3 regions of the Pseudomonas fulva genome follow, and region 1 is predicted to be linked to each of the others. Evidence: predicted binding sites of a transcription regulator. Region 1 holds the regulator's gene; each other region holds the start of a gene.
What was found. Region 1 encodes sigma-54, which starts transcription at its own class of promoters, with help from an activator protein. Its sites were predicted from a motif close to ANTGGCATNNANNTTGCTNT; they were not measured.
Positions count from the first base shown of each region.

Region 2: glnK (P-II family nitrogen regulator) is a predicted target of sigma-54. The motif match lies at 4,449-4,468, and genes of this name have one in related genera.
Region 3: glnA (glutamate--ammonia ligase) is a predicted target of sigma-54. The motif match lies at 5,127-5,146, and genes of this name have one in related genera.

Region 1 covers NZ_CP082928.1:1,266,066-1,272,888, forward strand. Annotated here, with positions in the region: gene lptC (LPS export ABC transporter periplasmic protein LptC) at 1-342, shown strand, start outside; gene lptA (lipopolysaccharide transport periplasmic protein LptA) at 329-877, shown strand; gene lptB (LPS export ABC transporter ATP-binding protein) at 880-1,605, shown strand; gene K8U54_RS05785 (RNA polymerase factor sigma-54) at 1,779-3,287, shown strand; gene hpf (ribosome hibernation-promoting factor, HPF/YfiA family) at 3,376-3,684, shown strand; gene ptsN (PTS IIA-like nitrogen regulatory protein PtsN) at 3,700-4,164, shown strand; gene rapZ (RNase adapter RapZ) at 4,181-5,038, shown strand; gene K8U54_RS05805 (HPr family phosphocarrier protein) at 5,051-5,323, shown strand; gene K8U54_RS25180 (hypothetical protein) at 5,368-5,499, opposite strand; gene K8U54_RS05810 (superoxide dismutase) at 5,521-6,132, opposite strand; gene K8U54_RS05815 (hypothetical protein) at 6,145-6,594, opposite strand; gene fumC (class II fumarate hydratase FumC) at 6,647-6,823, opposite strand, start outside.
Region 2 covers NZ_CP082928.1:2,622,664-2,629,486, reverse strand. Annotated here, with positions in the region: gene K8U54_RS11830 (HAD family hydrolase) at 1-107, shown strand, start outside; gene sutA (transcriptional regulator SutA) at 247-567, opposite strand; gene K8U54_RS11820 (secondary thiamine-phosphate synthase enzyme YjbQ) at 644-1,069, opposite strand; gene K8U54_RS11815 (ammonium transporter) at 1,201-2,454, opposite strand; gene K8U54_RS11810 (ammonium transporter) at 2,572-3,888, opposite strand; gene glnK (P-II family nitrogen regulator) at 3,929-4,267, opposite strand; gene K8U54_RS11800 (accessory factor UbiK family protein) at 4,658-4,930, shown strand; gene K8U54_RS11795 (YifB family Mg chelatase-like AAA ATPase) at 4,964-6,454, shown strand; gene K8U54_RS11790 (BCCT family transporter) at 6,676-6,823, shown strand, end outside.
Region 3 covers NZ_CP082928.1:1,537,640-1,544,462, forward strand. Annotated here, with positions in the region: gene K8U54_RS06950 (right-handed parallel beta-helix repeat-containing protein) at 1-1,383, shown strand, start outside; gene typA (translational GTPase TypA) at 1,462-3,282, opposite strand; gene thiI (tRNA uracil 4-sulfurtransferase ThiI) at 3,455-4,909, opposite strand; gene glnA (glutamate--ammonia ligase) at 5,239-6,645, shown strand.

The DNA of each region.
Region 1 (6,823 bases):
AGCGACACCACCCTGCTCACCGAGCCGCGCATGAACCTGTTCCGCGGCACCGAGTTGCCCTGGAAGGTACGCAGCGCCCGTGGCGAAGTCGGCCCCGATGGCAACGAGGTCGAACTGATCGACCAGGTGCGCGTCGAGCGCACGGACGAAAAGGGCCGCCCCACTATACTCACCACCAGCCGCCTGACCGTATTCCCCCAGAAGGAATATGCGCAGACCCAGCAAGCCGTTAGAATCGACGCGGCCAATGGGGTGACCACGGCACAAGGAATGAAAGCGTACTTGAATGACGGCAGGATGATCCTGCAGTCCAATGTAAGAGGCCAGCATGAGGTTCGTTAAAACCCTCCCCCTACTTCTCAGCCTTGGCGCCACGCTCGGAAGCGTAAGCGCCTGGGCTCTGCCGAGTGACCGCGATCAACCGATCCGCGTGCAGGCCGACAGCGCTGAACTGGACGACAAGCAAGGCGTAGCCGTGTACCGCGGCGACGTCGTCATCACCCAGGGCACCATGAAGATCACCGGCGACACCGTTACCATCACCCAGAACGCACAGGGCGACATCGACGTGTTCACCTCGGTGGGCAAGCCGGCCTACTACGAGCAGAAGCCGGCGGCCGACAAGCAGATCGTCAAGGCGTACGGCCTGACCATCCAGTACTTCGCCGCCAACGAGCGCATCGTACTGATCGACCAGGCCAAGGTCGTGCAGGAAGGCAATACATTCGAAGGCGAGAAGATCGTCTACGACACGCGCCGCCAGATCGTCAACGCCGGCCGCGCCACCGGCACCAACGTGTCGAGCCCGCGCCCGCGTATCGACATGGTGATCCAGCCGCAGAAGAAAGCGGCCCCCGCTGCCGAGCAGGGCCAATAACCATGGCGATTCTCAAAGCCCAGCACCTGGCCAAGAGCTACAAAGGCCGCCAGGTCGTGCGCGACGTCAGCCTGAGCATCGAGAGCGGGCAGATCGTCGGCCTGCTCGGCCCAAACGGCGCCGGCAAGACCACCTGCTTCTACATGATCGTGGGCCTGGTGCAGGCCGACCAGGGCCGCGTACTGATCGACGACCTGGACGTCAGCCATCAGCCGATGCACGGCCGTGCCCGTGCCGGGATCGGCTACCTGCCCCAGGAGGCCTCGATCTTCCGCAAGCTCAGCGTTGCCGACAACATCATGGCGATCCTGGAAACCCGCAAGGACCTCAACCGCGAACAGCGGCTGCAGGAGCTCGAGAGCCTGCTGCAGGAATTCCACATCACCCATATCCGCGACAACCTGGGCATGAGCCTGTCCGGTGGTGAACGCCGACGCGTCGAGATCGCACGCGCCCTGGCCACTTCGCCGAAATTCATCCTGCTCGATGAACCCTTCGCCGGCGTGGACCCCATCTCCGTGGGCGACATCAAGCAGATCATCCATCACCTCAAGGCCAAGGGCATCGGCGTGCTGATCACCGATCACAACGTCCGTGAAACCCTGGACATCTGCGAAACCGCCTACATCGTCAGCGATGGCCAGCTGATCGCCGAAGGTGATTCAGCGGCGATCCTGGCCAACCAGGTGGTCAAGGAAGTCTACCTGGGCCACGAATTCCGCCTGTAGCGGATTCCCCTTCCCATGAATCTTTGCCAGCGCCCGTTACCGTTCGAGCCGTATCGCAACGAAATGGTAACAGGCCCTAGGCAAAGGGCTCGGATTCAGGCATATAATTTGCTTCCTAGTGGCGCTTCGTCGCCCTGTCGTGGATTACGTACAGACGCCGGATAAGGTCTGCAATGAAACCATCGCTAGTCCTGAAAATGGGCCAGCAGCTGACGATGACGCCGCAGCTGCAACAAGCCATTCGCCTGCTCCAACTGTCGACCCTGGATCTGCAACAGGAAATCCAGGAGGCGTTGGAATCCAACCCGATGCTGGAGCGCCAGGAAGAAGGCGAAGACTTCGACAACTCCGACCCAATGGCCGACGGCGCCGAAAGCGCGGCGGCGACCGCCGTTCAGGAAGAGACCTTTCAGGAGTCGAGCTTTCAGGAAAGCCCGCAAACCGTCGACAACCTGGAAGACGGCGAATGGGGCGAGCGCATTCCCAATGAGCTGCCCGTGGATACGGCCTGGGAAGACATCTACCAGACCAGTGCCAGCAGCCTGCCCAGCAATGACGATGACGAATGGGACTTCACCACCCGCACGTCCTCGGGCGAAAGCCTGCATAGCCACATGCTCTGGCAACTGAACCTGGCGCCCATGTCCGACAAGGACCGCCTGATCGCCGTAACGCTCATCGACTGCATCAACGACCAGGGCTACCTGGAGGAAACCCTCGACGAGATCGTCGAGTCCTTCGACCCGGAGCTGGATGTCGAGCTGGACGAAGTCGAAGCCGTGCTGCGCCGTATCCAGCAGTTCGAGCCGTCGGGAATCGGCGCTCGCGACCTGCGCGAATGCCTGCTCCTGCAATTGCGCCAACTGCCCGCCTCAACTCCATGGCTCAAGGAAGCACAGCGCCTGACGAGTGAGTACCTGGACCTGCTCGGCAACCGTGACTACAGCCAGCTGATGCGCCGCATGAAGCTCAAGGAGGACGAACTTCGCCCGGTCATCGAACTGATCCAGAGCCTCAACCCGCGCCCTGGCTCGCAGATCGAGTCCAGCGAACCGGAGTACGTGGTGCCGGATGTGATCGTGCGCAAGCACAACGATCGCTGGCTAGTCGAACTCAACCAGGAAGCCATGCCGCGCCTGCGCGTCAACGCCCAGTACGCCGGTTTCGTGAAGCGCGCCGACTCCAGCGCCGACAACACCTTCATGCGCAACCAGCTGCAGGAAGCACGCTGGTTCATCAAGAGCCTGCAGAGCCGCAACGAGACCCTGATGAAGGTCGCCACGCAGATTGTCGAGCACCAGCGCGGTTTCCTGGATTACGGCGACGAGGCCATGAAGCCCCTGGTGCTGCACGACATCGCCGAGGCGGTGGGCATGCACGAGTCGACCATTTCCCGCGTCACCACCCAGAAGTACATGCACACCCCCCGTGGCATTTACGAGCTGAAATACTTCTTCTCCAGCCACGTCAGCACCGCCGAAGGTGGCGAATGTTCGTCGACCGCGATCCGCGCGATCATCAAGAAACTGGTCGCGGCGGAAAATGCGAAAAAGCCATTGAGCGACAGCAAGATCGCTGGTTTACTGGAAGCACAGGGCATTCAAGTGGCGCGCCGCACAGTCGCCAAGTACCGTGAATCGCTCGGTATAGCGCCTTCGAGCGAACGCAAGCGACTGATGTAGGGTGCCCTTGTAGCGAAAGCAACGCCCCAGTGTTCCTGCGGCAGGCTGCCAAGCCTGCCACTCACACACGGCAACAAGGAGAAGCGGTATGCAAGTCAACATCAGTGGACACCAGCTGGATGTGACAGACGCACTACGCAGCTACATCGAAGAGAAGCTCGAGCGCCTCGAGCGGCACTTCGACAAGATCACCAATGTGCAGGTTATCCTGGAGGTCGAGAAGCTCAAGCAGAAAGTCGAAGCCACCCTGCACATCGCAGGAGGCGAAGTGGTGGCCAATGCCGAACACGACGACATGTACGCAGCCATCGATCTACTCACCGACAAACTCGATCGCCAACTTATCAAGCACAAGGAAAAACAGCTCGATCGCCAGCAGGGCGCGATGGCCCGCTGAGTTCGTCCTTCTCCTATGATCCGACTTGAAACCATCCTGACCCCCGGCCGTTCCCTGGTGAACGTGCCGGGCGGCAGCAAGAAGCGTGTCCTCGAACAGATAGCCAGCGTGATCGCGCGCGACCTGCCCGATCTCGATGGCCAGACCATCTACGAAAGCCTGATCGCCCGTGAGAAGCTCGGTTCGACCGGCTTCGGCAACGGCATCGCCATTCCCCATTGTCGCCTGCCCGGCTGCAACACGCCGATCAGCGCCCTGCTCAAGCTGAGCACCGCGGTCGACTTCGACGCCATCGACGGCGCCCCCGTCGACCTGCTTTTCGTGCTGCTGGTACCCGAAGCGGCCACCGACGAGCACCTCGAGCTGCTGCGCCAGATCGCCAGCATGTTCGACCGCGAGGATGTCCGCGAACGGCTGCGCCAGGCCCAGGACAGCGAAGCCCTGTACCAGACCGTCGTGAACGTCCAGAACGGCCAATAGCCTGCGGGGTTAGCCCATGCGCCTGATCATCGTCAGCGGTCGTTCCGGTTCGGGCAAGAGCACGGCGCTCGACGTGCTCGAAGACAACGGCTTCTATTGCATCGACAACCTGCCGGCCGGCCTGCTGCCCGAGCTGGCGGAGCGCGCACTGCCCAACACCGAACTGCTGCATCCGCAGGTGGCGGTGTCCATCGATGCGCGCAACCTGCCCAGCCAGCTCAGGCGCTTTTCCGAACTGCTCGACGAAGTGCGCTCACGCAACATTCGTTGCGATGTGCTGTACCTGGATGCCAGTGAAGAAACCCTGCTCAAGCGCTTTTCGGAGACGCGCCGGCGCCATCCACTGACCAACGACCAGCGCTCCCTGGCCGAGGCCATGGTCGCCGAGGTCAAGCTGCTGAGCCCGATCATCGACCGGGCCGACCTGAAGATCGATACCACCCACCTGAATCTGTACCAGCTGCGCGACACCCTCAAGTTGCGCCTGCTCAACCAGCCCGAGCCCGGCACCGCCTACCTGATCGAGTCGTTCGGCTTCAAACGCGGCATGCCGGTGGATGCCGATCTGGTGTTCGACGTGCGCTGCCTGCCCAACCCTTACTGGAAGCCCGAGCTGCGTGATTTCACCGGCCTGGAGCAGCCGGTGGAGGAATACCTGGCGGCGCAGGCGGATGTCGAGGAGATGTATCAGGATATCCATGCCTATCTGCACAAATGGCTGCCGCGCTTCGCGGCCAGCAACCGCTCCTACGTGACCGTGGCCATCGGTTGCACGGGCGGCCATCACCGCTCCGTCTACCTGGCCAATCGCCTGGGCCAGGCCCTCAAGCCGTTGTTGAAGAACGTTCAGATCCGCCACCGCGACCTCAGTTAAGGAATTGCCGCGATGCCCGCCCGTGAAATCACCATCATCAACAAGCTCGGCCTGCATGCCCGGGCGGCCGCCAAGTTCGTCGGCGTCGCGGGGCGCTTTCCGTGTCAGGTGAAGATCGGCCGTAGCGCCGAAGCACTGGTGGACGGCAAGAGCATCATGGCGGTGATGATGCTGGCAGCAGGCAAGGGTACCAACGTGCACCTGCTGACCGAGGGGGAGCGCGAGGACGAGGCGCTGCAGGCCCTGGTCGATCTGATCAACAACTACTTCGACGAAGGCGAGTAGCAGAATTCGTATAGCACAGTGGCACGCGCCATCTGACGGGCTGGTCAAAACCAGCCCGGCGCGCCGTTCAAGAGCTTGACGACGAGAATCAACCCGCCGGCAAAGACCACCATGAACCCCAGTGCATGACGCAGCGAGCGGCGGTTGGCCACGATCAGCTCATGCAATGGGCTCATGGATGCTCCTGAAGCCGTGGATCACGCCGTTGCGGCTTGATAGCGGCGGGCAACCTCTGCCCAGTCCACGACGTTGTAGAACGCACCGATGTATTCCGGGCGGCGGTTCTGGTAACGCAGGTAATAGGCGTGCTCCCAGACGTCCAGGCCGAGGATCGGCGTATTGCCGTTCATCAGCGGGCTGTCCTGATTACCGGTGCTCTCAACCACCAACTTCTTCTGCGGCGTCACGCTGAGCCACGCCCAGCCGCTGCCGAAGCGGGTCAGTGCCGCCTTGGTGAAGGCTTCCTTGAAAGCCTCGAAGCCACCCAGTTGGCTGTCGATGGCCGCTTTCAGGTCGCCCTGGGGCTCGCCGCCGCCATCTGTGCTCATCACCGTCCAGAACAGCGAGTGGTTGGCGTGACCGCCACCGTTGTTGATCACGGCGCCGCGTTTGTCTTCCGGCACCTCCTTGAGACGGGTCAGCAGCTCCTCGACCGGCAGCTCGCCCAGTGCGTTGCCCTCCAGGGCGGCATTGAGGTTGTTGACGTAGGTCTGGTGGTGCTTGCTGTGGTGGATCTCCATGGTCTGCGCATCGATGTGCGGCTCCAGGGCATCGTAGGCATAAGGCAGAGCAGGCAGGCTATACGGCATGGTTTCACTCCTCTAATGGTACTGACGGGCGGCAGGCACCAGGTGCGCTGCCATTGACGCATCGCCGGACGCCTGGGCATCCAGCAATCGATCTGTACGGGGGTAGGCCCCGTGCTCGGCGACAAAGTTCAATACACCGGCGTAAGTGCGCCGGCTGTGATTCATGGCGGCCTGGCGCAGCGCGGGCGACAGGTGTTCGCCCGCCATGCAGCGCAGCAGGTGTTCGTGGCAGGCACACAGGTGCTCGGCAGCACCCTCGGGATGGCCGATGGTCAACTGCAGGTCGGCCAGGTTGTGCTGCGAGACGACGAACGCCGCCACCGCCGCATCGGCGTCACGCCAGCGTTCGAACAGCACCTGGGCCAGGGCAAGGGCCTGCAGGTACTGCTCGCGCGCTTCGACCCAGCGGCCTTCGGCGAAGTGGCGGTTACCGGCGGCGATGAGTCGTTTCCACTGTTCCATGATCGGCCTCCTCGCCTGAGTTCAAGGCACCGGTGTGCGAACGCTGCACCGCTTAAAGACCGCCCTCGGTAAGGCGCTCGGGGTTGAGCAGCTGCTCCAGCTCGGCGCGACCCAGTTCGGTCATCTCTTCGGCCACATCGATGATGGGCCGGCCTTCCCGGTAGGCTTTCTTGGCGATTTCCGCGGCCTTCTGGTAGCCGATCAGGGGATTGAGCGCGGTGACCAGAAT
Region 2 (6,823 bases), 1.4 Mb from region 1:
CGGTGTGGTTCAATCCCGAGGGCAAGGCCTGGGCCGGAGAGCAAGAAGCCGACGCGCAGATCCGTAGCCTGGGCGAGCTGCCGGCGCTGCTGCAGCGTTGGGCATAGCGTTGGTGGGCTGAAGCCCACCCTACAGGTGATTGGTCGTAGGGTGGCTTCAGCCCACCAAATCAAATTTCTACCACAGAGCCAACATGCAAAAGCCCGCCATAACGGCGGGCTTTTGCATTCAAATCCAGCGTTCGCGTCAGATGGGGCGACTGCCGTACTTGCTGTCGGGCTTCTTGGGCGGGTCGGAGACGACGTTGGGCTCCACTTCCTGAACCTTGCCACCGCGGGAGAGGAATTCCTCCATGGCGCGCGCCAGCGCATCGCGTTCCTTCTGCTTGGCTTCTACGCTCGGCAGCTCCTCGACTTCAACGGCCTTCTTGGCTTTGCCCTTGGCAGGCGCCGCGCTATCGGACTCGCTGTCATCATCGGCGACATCACCATCAGCGGCCGCCAGCTCCTCGCCGTCGTCCTCGTCTGCGCCTTCCAGCTCGTCTTGTTCCAGTTCTTCGTCGCTCATGTTCAGCCTCATGACTTGCGAAAAGCAGGTTAGTTATAGCCCAGTCGTCCAACGTTGCCGAACGGCTGGAAAAAATTCAATTTGCCGTACCTTGCAAGGTTGCAAGCACACGTCGGGGGCCACCGTGTTCGCGGTGTTCGCCCAGGTAAATCCCTTGCCAGGTACCCAGCGCCAGGCGTCCGTTACTCACGGGCAACTGCAGCTGGACACCGAGCAGGCTCGCCTTGAAGTGCGCCGGCAGATCGTCCGGGCCTTCGTCGCAGTGCTCGTAGCCGGTCGCGTCCTCGGGGACGAGACGGCGGAAGAAGCGCTCGAAGTCGCGGCGCACCGCAGGGTCGGCATTCTCGTTGACGGTCAGCGACGCCGATGTGTGCTGCAGCCACAGGTGTAACAGACCCACCCTGTAGCTCGGCAGTTCCGGTAATGCATCCAGCAATTCATCGGTCACCAGATGAAAGCCTCGCGCCCGTGGGCGCAAGGTGATCAGCCGTTGCTGCCACATGCTCGTCGCCTCGTTTTTCAACGCGCGCATTCTAGCGTGCCCGACAAAAAAGCAAAGGGCGCCTGAGCGCCCTTTTGCCGGTGTGGACCATCATTTTTACTGATGATGGTCGGCGCCATGCGCCTCACCCATCATTTCTTGCCGGTGAACTCGGGGTAGGCTTCCATCCCGCACTCGACCAGGTCGACGCCGTCGTACTCTTCTTCCTCGGACACCCGCAGGCCGACGACCGCCTTGATGATGCTCCAGACGATCAAGCTGGCGATGAACACCCAGGCGAAGATGCAGGCGATGCCCAGCAGCTGAGCGCCCAGGCTGGATTCCGGGTTGGTCAGGCAGACCGCCAGGGTGCCCCAGATGCCCGCCGCACCATGCACGGAGATGGCACCCACCGGGTCGTCGACCTTGATCTTGTCGAAGCCGAGGATGGCGAACACCACCAGCACGCCGCCCACGCCGCCGATCAGGGTGGCCTGCAGCGCGGTCGGGGTCAGCGGCTCGGCGGTGATCGACACCAGACCCGCCAGCGCACCGTTGATGGCCATGGTCAGGTCGGCCTTGCCGAACAGGATGCGCGCGACGATCAGCGCGGCGATCAGACCGCCAGCGGCGGCCATGTTGGTGTTGACGAACACCTGGGCCACGGCGTTGGCGTCTTCGATGGTGCTCATCTTCAGCTGCGAGCCACCGTTGAAGCCGAACCAGCCCATCCACAGGATGAACATGCCCAGGGTCGCCAGCGGCAGGTTGGCGCCCGGAATGGCGTTCACCTGGCCATTGGCGCCGTACTTGCCCTTGCGCGCACCGAGCAGGATCACCCCGGCCAAGGCTGCAGCGGCGCCAGCCATGTGCACCACACTGGAGCCGGCGAAATCGAGGAAACCGGCAGCGTCGAGGAAACCGCCGCCCCATTTCCAGAAGCCCTGCACCGGGTAGATCACCGCGGTCATCACCACCGCGAAGGCGATGAACGACCAGAGTTTCATGCGCTCGGCCACCGCGCCGGAAACGATCGACATGCAGGTGGCGGCGAACACGATCTGGAAGAAGAAGTCCGAGCGGGCGGCGTAGTACGGGGCATCTTCGCCACCGGCCAGTACCGACTCGACGCTGTTCTCGTCACCGATCAGAAAACCGAAGCTCGGCAGGATGCCGCCCTCGGGGCTGGAGTACATGATGTAGTAGCCGATCAGCAGGTACATGATGCAGGCGATGGCGAACAGCGCTACGTTCTTGGTGAGGATCTCGGTGGTGTTCTTGGCTCGTACCAGGCCTGCTTCGAGCATGGCGAAGCCGGCGGCCATCCACATGACGAGGGCGCCACAGATCAGGAAGTAGAAGGTATCGAAACCATACTGCAGAGCAGTCAGTGCTGTGTTGTCCATTTTTTATCACCTCTGGCCGTTGCGCACGGGCGTGCGCTGTGCGGTCGAGGCGCCCGGGTTGGCTCCGGGCGCACTCCGTGTGCTGTCGGCCCGCCACAGAAAGCGGGCCGCTGGTACTTACAGGATGTAGCCGCGCTCGTTGTGCTGAGCCAGGTCGAGGCCGACCGACTCGTCCTCGTCGCTGACCCGCAGGCCCATCACGGCATCGATGACCTTGAGGATCACGAAGGTGACGATACCGGTGTAGATCACGGTGACGGCCACGCCCTTGAACTGGATCCACAGTTGCAGGCCGATGTTCTCGACCTCACCGAAGCCGCCCAGGGCCGGTGCAGCGAAGATACCGGTCAGCAGCGCGCCGACGATGCCGCCCACGCCGTGCACGCCGAACACGTCCAGGGAGTCGTCGTAGCCCAGCTTGCGCTTGAGGCTGGTGGCGCAGAAGAAGCAGATCACGCCGGCCGACAGGCCGATGATCATCGCGCCCATCGGGCCGACGGTACCGGCCGCCGGGGTGATGCCGATCAGGCCGGCGACCACGCCCGAGGCGATGCCCAGTGCGCTGGGTTTGCCGTGGGTGATCCACTCGGCGAACATCCAGCCCAGCGCAGCGGCGGCGGTGGCGATCTGGGTGACCAGCATGGCCATGCCAGCGGTCTGGTCGGCGGCGGCAGCGGAGCCGGCGTTGAAGCCGAACCAGCCGACCCACAGCATCGCTGCGCCGATCAGGGTGTAGCCCAGGTTGTGCGGCGCCATGGCCACGCTCGGGTAACCCTTGCGCTTGCCGAGCACGATGCACGCCACCAGGCCAGCGATACCGGCGTTGATGTGCACCACGGTGCCGCCAGCGAAGTCGAGCACGCCCCAGTCCCACATCAGGGCACCGTCGCCGCCCCAGACCATGTGCGCGATCGGCGCGTAGACAAGGGTGAACCAGACGGTCATGAACACCAGCATCGCAGAGAACTTCATGCGCTCGGCGAAGGCACCGACGATCAGCGCCGGAGTGATGATGGCGAAGGTCATCTGGAAGGTGATGAATACGCTTTCCGGGAAGGCCGCGGTGAGCGATTCCTTGGTCAGGTTGCCGAGGAACATGTTGCCCAGGCCGCCCACGAAGGAGCTGAAGTTGGTGACACCGGCTTCCATCCCGGTGGTGTCGAACGCCAGGCTGTAACCGTAGGCGAACCACAGCAGGCTCATCAGCGCGGTGATGGCGAAGCACTGCATCATCACCGACAGGACGTTCTTGGAACGCACCATGCCGGCGTAGAACAGCGCCAGGCCTGGAATGGTCATGAACAGCACCAGGGCGGTGGCGGTCAGCATCCAGGCCGTATCACCGGAATTCAGCGTTTTTTCCTGAGCCATGACCAGGCTTGGGAAAAACAGGGACGAAAGGGCTCCAAGCCCTGCGATTTTTCGCAGAGTCATGATTTAACTCCTGGGACGATTTGGGGGTGGGGGCGGAGCTTTAGATCGCGTCGGTATCGGTTTCGCCGGTACGGATGCGGATCGCCTGTTCCAGGTTTACGACGAAAATCTTGCCATCACCGATCTTGCCGGTGTTGGCAGCCTTGGTGATGGCTTCGATGACGCGGTCCAGCTGATCGTCAGCAATGGCGACGTCGATCTTTACCTTGGGCAGGAAGTCGACGACATATTCAGCGCCGCGGTACAGCTCGGTATGGCCCTTCTGGCGGCCGAAGCCTTTCACTTCGGTGACGGTGATGCCTTGCACACCGATTTCCGACAGCGATTCGCGGACGTCGTCCAGCTTGAACGGCTTGATGATGGCAGTGACTAGTTTCATGAAACTCTCTCCCGTGTAAGGTGGACTTGCCCCAGGAATTGTTACCCCGGCGCCAGTCTAAGCTCAGTGTCCGGCTTTTGTATGCATCGGCTGCCAAGACGGGCTGACCAACTGCTCGCGGCGAACCCCTCCCGCCCGTTCGTGACAACCGAACCGCATCAGTGCATGGGTCATGAGCCTCTAAGCAGAATTCTTGCCAATACCGGCAAAGCGCCGCTTTTCATGAACTTACAGGGCTGTAGGCAATTGTGATCGGTGTCACGCCCAAGCCTTCGCACCAGAAGTGCGCCAAACCGCACCACACCATGCACACCATTGGTGCGCCACCGGCGCAGCGGCGGCGAAAAACCACCGTGCTACACTGCCGCCAACTCATTCTGGAAGGTTCCCATGCTGCCACCCAAAGCGTTGCTCGATGCCCTCAGCAGCCAGGCCAGTCGCCTGCTCAGCGGTGACAACCCGCTGCCCCGCAGTGAAATCGAAAGCCAGCTCAAGGCCCTGCTGCAGAGCAGCTTCAGCAAGCTGGATCTGGTGAGTCGCGAGGAATTCGACAGCCAGATGGTCGTACTGGCCCGCACCCGCGCGCGCCTCGAAGCCCTGGAAGCCAAGGTCGCCGAGCTCGAAGCACGCACCGCAACGACGCCGCACGCACCGGCCGAGTAACGGCTCGGCCGGCACGCGATCAAGGAGTGATCAATGTCATTGGCCATCGTCCATAGCCGCGCCCAGGTCGGCGTCGATGCACCCGCAGTGACCGTCGAGGCGCACCTGGCCAACGGCCTGCCCTCCCTGGCCCTGGTCGGGCTGCCGGAAACCGCGGTCAAGGAATCCAAGGACCGCGTACGCAGCGCCATCCTCAACTGTGCCCTGGATTTCCCACCGCGCCGTATCACCCTGAATCTCGCCCCAGCGGATCTGCCCAAGGACGGCGGTCGCTTCGACCTGGCCATCGCCCTGGGCATCCTTGCCGCCAGCGGCCAGCTACCCGGCGAATCCCTGACCAGCCTCGAATGCCTCGGCGAGCTCGCCCTGTCCGGTGCGATTCGCCCGGTTCAGGGCGTACTGCCCGCCGCACTGGCTGCCCGGCAAGCCGGTCGCACCCTGGTGGTACCCAGGGAAAACGCCGAGGAGGCCAGCCTGGCTACCGGTCTCAGCGTTCTGGCGGTCGATCACCTGCTGGAGTTGGTCGCGCACCTCAACGGCCAGACGCCGCTGGCGCCCTACCAGGCCGAGGGCCTGTTGCGCCATACCCAGCCCTACCCGGACCTTGCCGAAGTGCAGGGCCAGATCGCCGCCAAGCGTGCCCTGCTGGTGGCCGCTGCCGGCGGCCACAATCTGTTGCTGAGCGGGCCGCCGGGAACCGGCAAGACGCTCCTGGCCAGCCGCCTGCCCGGCCTGCTGCCGCCGCTCACCGAAGAGGAGGCCCTGCAGGTCGCCGCGATACGCTCGGTGGCCAGCCACACGCCGCTGCAGAGTTGGCCACAGCGCCCTTTCAGGCACCCGCACCACAGCGCATCCGGCCCGGCCCTGGTGGGCGGTGGCAGCCGCCCGCAGCCGGGAGAAATCACCCTGGCCCACCACGGCGTCCTGTTTCTGGACGAATTACCCGAGTTCGACCGCCGCGTGCTCGAGGTGCTTCGCGAGCCCCTGGAAAGTGGCCATATCGTGATCGCCCGCGCCCGTGACAAGGTCGCCTTCCCTGCCCGCTTCCAGCTGGTGGCGGCCATGAACCCCTGCCCTTGCGGGTTTCTCGGCGATCCCAGCGGCCGCTGTCGCTGCAGCCCGGAGCAGATCCAGCGCTATCGCGGCAAGCTGTCCGGGCCGTTGCTCGACCGCATCGACCTGCACATCACCGTGGCCCGCGAGAGCACCCAGCTCGATGCGCCGCCAGACAACGGCGAGACCAGCGCGGCCGCCGCCAGCCGCGTCGCCGCCGCACGGGACATCCAGCTGCAGCGCCAGGGCATTGCCAATGCCTTTCTCGACCTGCCCGGGCTGCGGACCCACTGTCACCTGGCCGACGCCGATCGCCAGTGGCTGGAGCACGCCTGCGAGCGCCTCACCCTGTCACTGCGCTCGGCGCACCGCGTGCTGAAGGTGGCGCGAACCCTGGCCGACCTGCAGGCCGAGGAGCGCATCAGTCGCCAGCATCTGGCCGAAGCGCTGCAGTACCGCACCAGCCTGTAAGCCTGCGCAAATAAGCTGAACGAAACGGCTAATGGCCTATCGATAGCAGGCGTGGCCAAGAATCCGACTATCGGTAATGCTACAATCGCGGGCCTTCCGCTTTTGGCGGCCATCCGAAAACCCGAGTCGTTTCTCCATCCTGCCATCCATCCGATCCAGCCTAAGCTGAGGTGGAGGATGCGCACGTCATGGACTGACTCCGACCAAGGAGAGCTAGCTCAATGGGGGCAAATCTGTCTTCCCGCTCCACCCTCAACCCGCCGGTTTTCTTCGGCTCGACCTTCCTGATCGCCTGCCTGGTGATCTACAGCACGGCATTCAAGGACAACGCCCAGAGCGTGTTCGGCGCCACCCAGGCCTGGATCATCG
Region 3 (6,823 bases), 270 kb from region 1:
CAGCTGCGCCAGCGGATCGACCGTAACCTGCCACACCTGACGGTCGCAGCCCCCCAGGGCAATGCGCAGGTCGCTCTGCAGCCGATGTTTTCGGCGCAAGCCGGCAGCTGGCCATTCGAGCCATTCGTCAATAATGGCCTGTTCCGCGCCATCGCCAGCTACCAACCCAGCCACCCGCAGGTCATCACCATCAGTGGCGGCGCGATCCCCCTGGAACAGCTGCACCAGCGTCTGGGCGATGTACGCATCATCAAGCCCTACAAGGACGGCTACCTGCTCAGTTATCCGCTGATGATCGCCCCGGGGGGCGGCCTGCTGGTCCACGACACCAAGCTCTACCTGTACACGCCAAGCGGCACCGCACTGATCAATCAGGGCACCTTGAGCATCCGCAATGCCACGGTGCAGAGCATCAGCGAAGGCGACAGCGCCGATACCGACCGCCCCTTTCGCCCGTTCATCATGGCCTGGGCCGGCAGCCGCACCGAAGTCAGCGGCGCGTTGCTCAGCCGCCTCGGCTACAACGCGCACCTGTCACGCGGCCTGAGCAGCGCACGCAGCGCGGCGCAGACCTCTGCGCCACCCGCCCAGGTGCTGATCCACGACAGCCGCGTCGAAGCGTTGTCCAGCGTCGAGCTGCAGTACGCCCAAGCGAGCATCGAGCGCAGCGAGTTCACCAACCTGCAGCAGTACGGCATCGACCTGCAGGACACCCGCCTGAACCTGGCTCACAACCGTATCAGCGAGGTTCGCAACCAGAGCGGCATTCGGGTGCGCGGCGCGAGCAGCGGGCTGATCGCCCAAAACAGCGTCCTCAAGACCACCAAGGCCGGCATCGAGATCAGCGACCAGCAGGGCGACCTGGCCCTGACCGACAACCAGATCGGCGCCTCCCAGGGCAATGGTGTGCTGCTGCGTAACGTGGGCGGCAACGGCGCCAGCACCCTGCTGCTGGCCGGCAACCTGATCGGCAACAATGACGCCAGCGGCATCTATGCCGACAACCTGCAGCGCGGCTACCTGATCGACAACCGCATTCAGGGCAGCCCGGATTACGCGATCAGCACCCTCAACCCCCGCGATCAGCGCAGCGAACTGGTGATCATCGGCAACACCTTGGGGCGCATCGGCAACGCGCTGATTCGTACCGAAGGGCTGCAATCGCTGACCCTCGGCAACAATGACTACCAACTCGGGCCAATCACCCAGAGCGTGCTGGCCGGCGACCTGCTGCCGCTGCAAAGCCTGCTGCTCGATGCCACCTATAAACGCGGCTGCCTGATTCAGGTACAACCGGCCAGCGCGACCGAGGCTGCCTTCCCGCGTAATCAGGCCTGCCGCAAGACGGCGCTGGGCGCCGCCGAGGCGAAGCCGAACAGCTGATCGCGACCTCGCCAGCGCCCCAAAAAAAGCCCCCGCAGGCTCACGCCGGCGGGGGCTTTCTAGTCAGCTAGAACGGGATCAGTTCTTGGCTTTCTTGGCAGCGCGGGTGCGCTCGCCCTCGTCGAGGATCTTCTTGCGCAGACGGATCGACTTCGGCGTGACTTCGCAGAGCTCGTCGTCCTGGATGAATTCCAGGGCCTGCTCCAGAGTGAAGCGAACCGGCGGCACCAGGGCGATGGTTTCGTCCTTGCCCGAAGCGCGCATGTTGTCGAGCTTCTTGCCTTTGGTTGGGTTGACGCCCAGGTCGTTGTCACGGCTGTTCAGGCCGATGATCTGACCGTTGTAGACTTCCTGGCCGTGCTCGACGAACAGCTTGCCGCGCGCCTGCAGGGTTTCCAGGGAGTAGGTCAGCGCCTTGCCGGTATCGATCGATACCAGTACGCCGTTCTGGCGGCCGGACATGTGGCCCGACTTCATCACGTCGTAACGGTCGAAGATCGAGGTCAGGATGCCTGCACCGTTGGTCAGGGTCAGGAAGGCGTTACGGAAGCCGATCAGACCGCGAGCCGGGATGTTGTACTCCAGGCGTACGCGACCCTTGCCGTCCGGCACCATGTTGCTCAGGTCGCCCTTACGCAGACCCATTTCTTCCATGACCTTGCCCTGGGATTCTTCCGGGATGTCGATGGTGACGTTCTCGTACGGCTCGTGTTTCACGCCGCCCACTTCACGGATGATCACTTCCGGACGACCAACGCCCATTTCGAAGCCTTCGCGGCGCATGTTCTCGATCAGTACCGACAGGTGCAGTTCACCGCGGCCCGAGACCTTGAACTTGTCGGCCGAGTCGCCTTCCTCGACGCGCAGGGCAACGTTGTACAGCAGCTCCTTGTCCAGACGCTCCTTGATGTTGCGGCTGGTGACGAACTTGCCTTCCTTGCCGCAGAACGGCGAATCGTTGACCTGGAAGGTCATGGAAACGGTCGGCTCGTCGACGGTCAGCGGCTTCATGGCCTCGACGTTGTTCTGGTCGCATAGGGTGTCGGAGATGAACAGCTCGTCCATGCCGCTGACGCAGACGATGTCGCCGGCGGTGGCTTCTTCGACGTCCACACGGTGCAGACCGTGGTGGCCCATCAGCTTGAGGATACGGCCGTTACGCTTCTTGCCTTCGGTGTCGATGGCGGTGACCGGGGTGTTCGGCTTGACGCGACCACGGGCGATACGGCCAACACCGATGATGCCCAGGAAGCTGTTGTAGTCCAGTGCCGAGATCTGCATCTGGAAGGGGCCGTCGATGTCGACGTTCGGCGCAGGAACGTGGTCGACGATGGCCTGGTACAGCGGGGTCAGGTCTTCGGCCATGTCGGTGTGGTCCAGACCCGCGATGCCGTTCAGGGCCGAGGCGTAGACCACCTGGAAGTCCAGCTGCTCTTCGGTGGCACCGAGGTTGTCGAACAGGTCGAAGATCTGGTCCATGACCCAGTCAGGACGCGCGCCCGGACGGTCGATCTTGTTGATCACCACGATCGGACGCAGGCCGGCTTCGAACGCCTTCTTGGTCACGAAGCGGGTTTGCGGCATCGGGCCGTCCTGGGCGTCGACGACCAGCAGTACGGAGTCGACCATCGACATCACGCGCTCTACTTCACCGCCGAAGTCGGCGTGGCCGGGGGTGTCGACGATGTTGATGCGGTAGTCGTTCCACTTGATGGCGGTGTTCTTGGCCAGAATGGTGATGCCGCGCTCTTTTTCCTGGTCGTTGCTGTCCATCACGCGCTCGTCGTTGAGCTCGCTGCGCTCCAGGGTGCCGGACTGACGCAGCAGGGCGTCGACCAGGGTGGTCTTGCCATGGTCAACGTGGGCGATGATGGCGATGTTGCGTAGATTCTCGATCACAGTAGTGGTCTCGTAGGTTGGGTCGGGCTACCCGGCAGTTGCTTCAAGGGCCCAACGCGAAAAATCGGGATTAAGGGTAAAGGCAGTCTGTTAACGCTGTGTGGCGGCAAACTCGCCGCCAATCGGGTCGGGAGGGCGATGGCGGATACTGCCGCCATTGAGCCCGGGCGTCTTATGCCGGACGATAAACGCGCACATTGGCATGCCCCTCGCTCAGCAGGTGATGGGCATGCAGGCGGCTCATCACGCCCCTGTCGCAATAAAGGAGGTACTGGCGGTTCTCGTCCAGCTCCTTGAAACGGTTGTTGATGGCGTAGAACGGCAGCGCCTGGACTTCCACACCCTCGATCTCCAGCGGCTGGTCTTCGGCCTGGTCGGGGTGGCGAATGTCGATCACCACGTGGCCGGGCAGCGCATCAGTGACTTCCTCGACCTGCACGTCCTGACCCAGCTCCTCGATCACCCGGTCGATGGCGATCAGGCGCGCGCGCTCGAGGGCGCGCTCGAGAATCGCCATGTCGAACTGTTCTTCTTCATGGACGACGCGGTGGGGCTTGGCCTTGGTGGTCGGGTTCACCGAGATCACGCCACAGTATTCGGGCATGTGGCGGGCGAACTCGGCGGTGCCGATCTGCTCCGCGGTATCGATGATGTCCTGCTTGTGGCTGGTGATCAGCGGGCGCAGCACCAGCTTGTCGGTGACCGAGTCGATCACCGAGAGGTTCGGCAGGGTCTGGCTGGACACCTGGCTGATCGCCTCGCCGGTCACCAGGGCGTCGATCTGCAGGCGCTCGGCCAGGCGGCTGGCGGCGCGCAGCATCATGCGCTTGAGGGTCACGCCCATGTAGCTGTTGTCGACCTTGCCGAGAATCTCGCCGAGCACTTCTTCGAACGGCACGCTGATGAACAGCACGCGCTGGCTGCTGCCGTACTTCTTCCACAGGTAGTGGGCGACTTCCATCACCCCCAGCTCGTGGGCACGGCCGCCGAGGTTGAAGAAGCAGAAGTGGCTCATCAGGCCGCGGCGCATGATCTGGTAGGCCGCCACGGTGGAGTCGAAACCACCGCTCATCAGTACCAGGGTCTGCTCCAGCGAGCCGAGGGGGTAACCGCCCAGGCCGGGATGCTGGTGATGTATGACGTACAGGCGCTGGTCGCGGATCTCGATGCGCACCTCGACCTGGGGCTTCTTCAGGTCGATACCGGCGGCGCCACACTGCTGGCGCAGCTGGCTGCCGACGTAGCGTTCCACGTCGATGGAGGAGAAGGCGTGGCGGCCGCCGCGCTTGCAACGCACCGAGAAGATCTTGCCGTTCAGCAGTTCGCCATAATGCAGCTTGCACTTGGCGACGATATCGTCGAAGTCGCCGAGCGGGTATTCGTCGATCTGCAGGAAGTGAACGATGCCCGGCACGCAGCTCAGGCGCTCGATGATTTCCTGCAAGACCTTGGGCTCGGCCACCTCGGTCTTCACTTCCAGATTGTCCCAGACACCGGTGACCTGCAGCTGCGGGTCGAGATCACGCAACACCACGCGGATGTTCTTGGCCAACTGCCGGATGAAGTTCTTGCGAACCGGCGGGCTCTTGATGGTGATTTCCGGGAAGACTTTGACGATCAGTTTCATGGGAGCAAATGTCGGGGGCCAGAGCCTGAAAAACAGGGGCGCGGATTATAAAGGAAATTGCTCAACCTTTGATCAAAAATCCGCAAACAATCTGTCATCGCACCAAAACTGAACACAAACCCTCCAAATCGCACCAATAAAGGGCCTAGACGATTCGTTTTGTGGCATCAATACCCGCTACAGCGCTGATTTTCAGGGCACGCGTCCATCACGGGGCACTGGCATGCATATTGCTCCCTTGTGAGGCAGGGTGTCCTGGCAGACTATCTGGCCCGGCGTCACGAACTCAAAGAAGGGTCAACGAAGACCCTATCCACCTGGAGGACAACATGTCTAAGGCTGTTCAACTGATCAAAGAACACGACGTGAAGTGGGTAGACCTGCGCTTCACCGATACCAAAGGTAAGCAGCACCACGTGACCATGCCGGCCCGTGACGCCCTGGACGAAGACTTCTTCGAGCACGGCAAGATGTTCGACGGCTCCTCCATCCATGGCTGGAAAGGCATCGAAGCCTCCGACATGATCCTGATGCCGGTCGACGAAACCGCCGTGCTGGATCCGTTCACCGAAGAGCCGACCCTGATCCTGGTCTGCGACATCATCGAGCCGAGCACCATGCAAGGCTACGACCGCGACCCGCGCTCCATCGCCAAGCGTGCCGAAGAGTTCCTCAAGGGCACCGGCCTGGGTGACACCGTATTCGTGGGCCCGGAGCCCGAGTTCTTCATCTTCGACGAAGTGAAGTTCAAGTCCGACATCTCCGGCTCGATGTTCAAGATCTACTCCGAGCAAGGCTCCTGGATGACCGACCAGGACGTGGAAGGCGGCAACAAGGGCCACCGTCCAGCCGTCAAAGGTGGTTACTTCCCGGTTCCGCCGTGCGACCACGACCACGAAATCCGTACTGCCATGTGTAATGCCATGGAAGAGATGGGCCTGGTCGTCGAAGTGCACCACCACGAAGTGGCCACTGCCGGTCAGAACGAAATCGGCGTGAAGTTCAACACCCTGGTCGCCAAGGCTGACGAAGTTCAGACCCTCAAGTACTGCGTACACAACGTGGCCGACGCCTATGGCAAGACCGCCACCTTCATGCCCAAGCCCTTGTACGGCGACAACGGTTCGGGCATGCACGTCCACATGTCGATCTCCAAGGACGGCAAGAACACCTTCGCAGGCGAAGGCTATGCCGGTCTGTCCGAGACTGCCCTGTACTTCATCGGCGGCATCATCAAGCACGGTAAGGCCCTGAACGGCTTCACCAACCCGTCGACCAACTCCTACAAGCGCCTGGTACCTGGCTTCGAAGCCCCGGTCATGCTGGCCTACTCGGCGCGCAACCGCTCCGCTTCGATCCGCATCCCGTACGTGTCGAGCCCGAAAGCCCGCCGTATCGAAGCGCGCTTCCCGGATCCGGCTGCCAACCCCTACCTGGCCTTCGCAGCACTGCTGATGGCCGGTATCGACGGCATCCAGAACAAGATCCACCCTGGCGATGCCGCCGACAAGAACCTGTACGACCTGCCGCCGGAAGAAGGCAAGCTGATCCCGCAGGTGTGCGGCAGCCTGAAAGAAGCCCTGGAAGAGCTGGACAAGGGCCGCGCGTTCCTGACCAAGGGCGGTGTGTTCTCCGACGACTTCATCGATGCCTACATCGAGCTGAAGTCGGAAGAAGAAATCAAGGTACGCACCTTCGTACACCCGCTGGAATACGACCTGTACTACAGCGTCTAAGGCAGCGTGACCGAAACCTCCCCGGTTCTGCCGGGGAGGTTTTTTTATGCCTGCCATCTGCGGACCGTGGCAGGCCAGGTTGAAAATGGCTTCGGTCATTTTTATGCCGGCTATTTTCGGCGCCAGTGCAAATCCCTGGCGTAGCGCGCTTGCCAGCAGGCGATGGTGGTGCAACGCT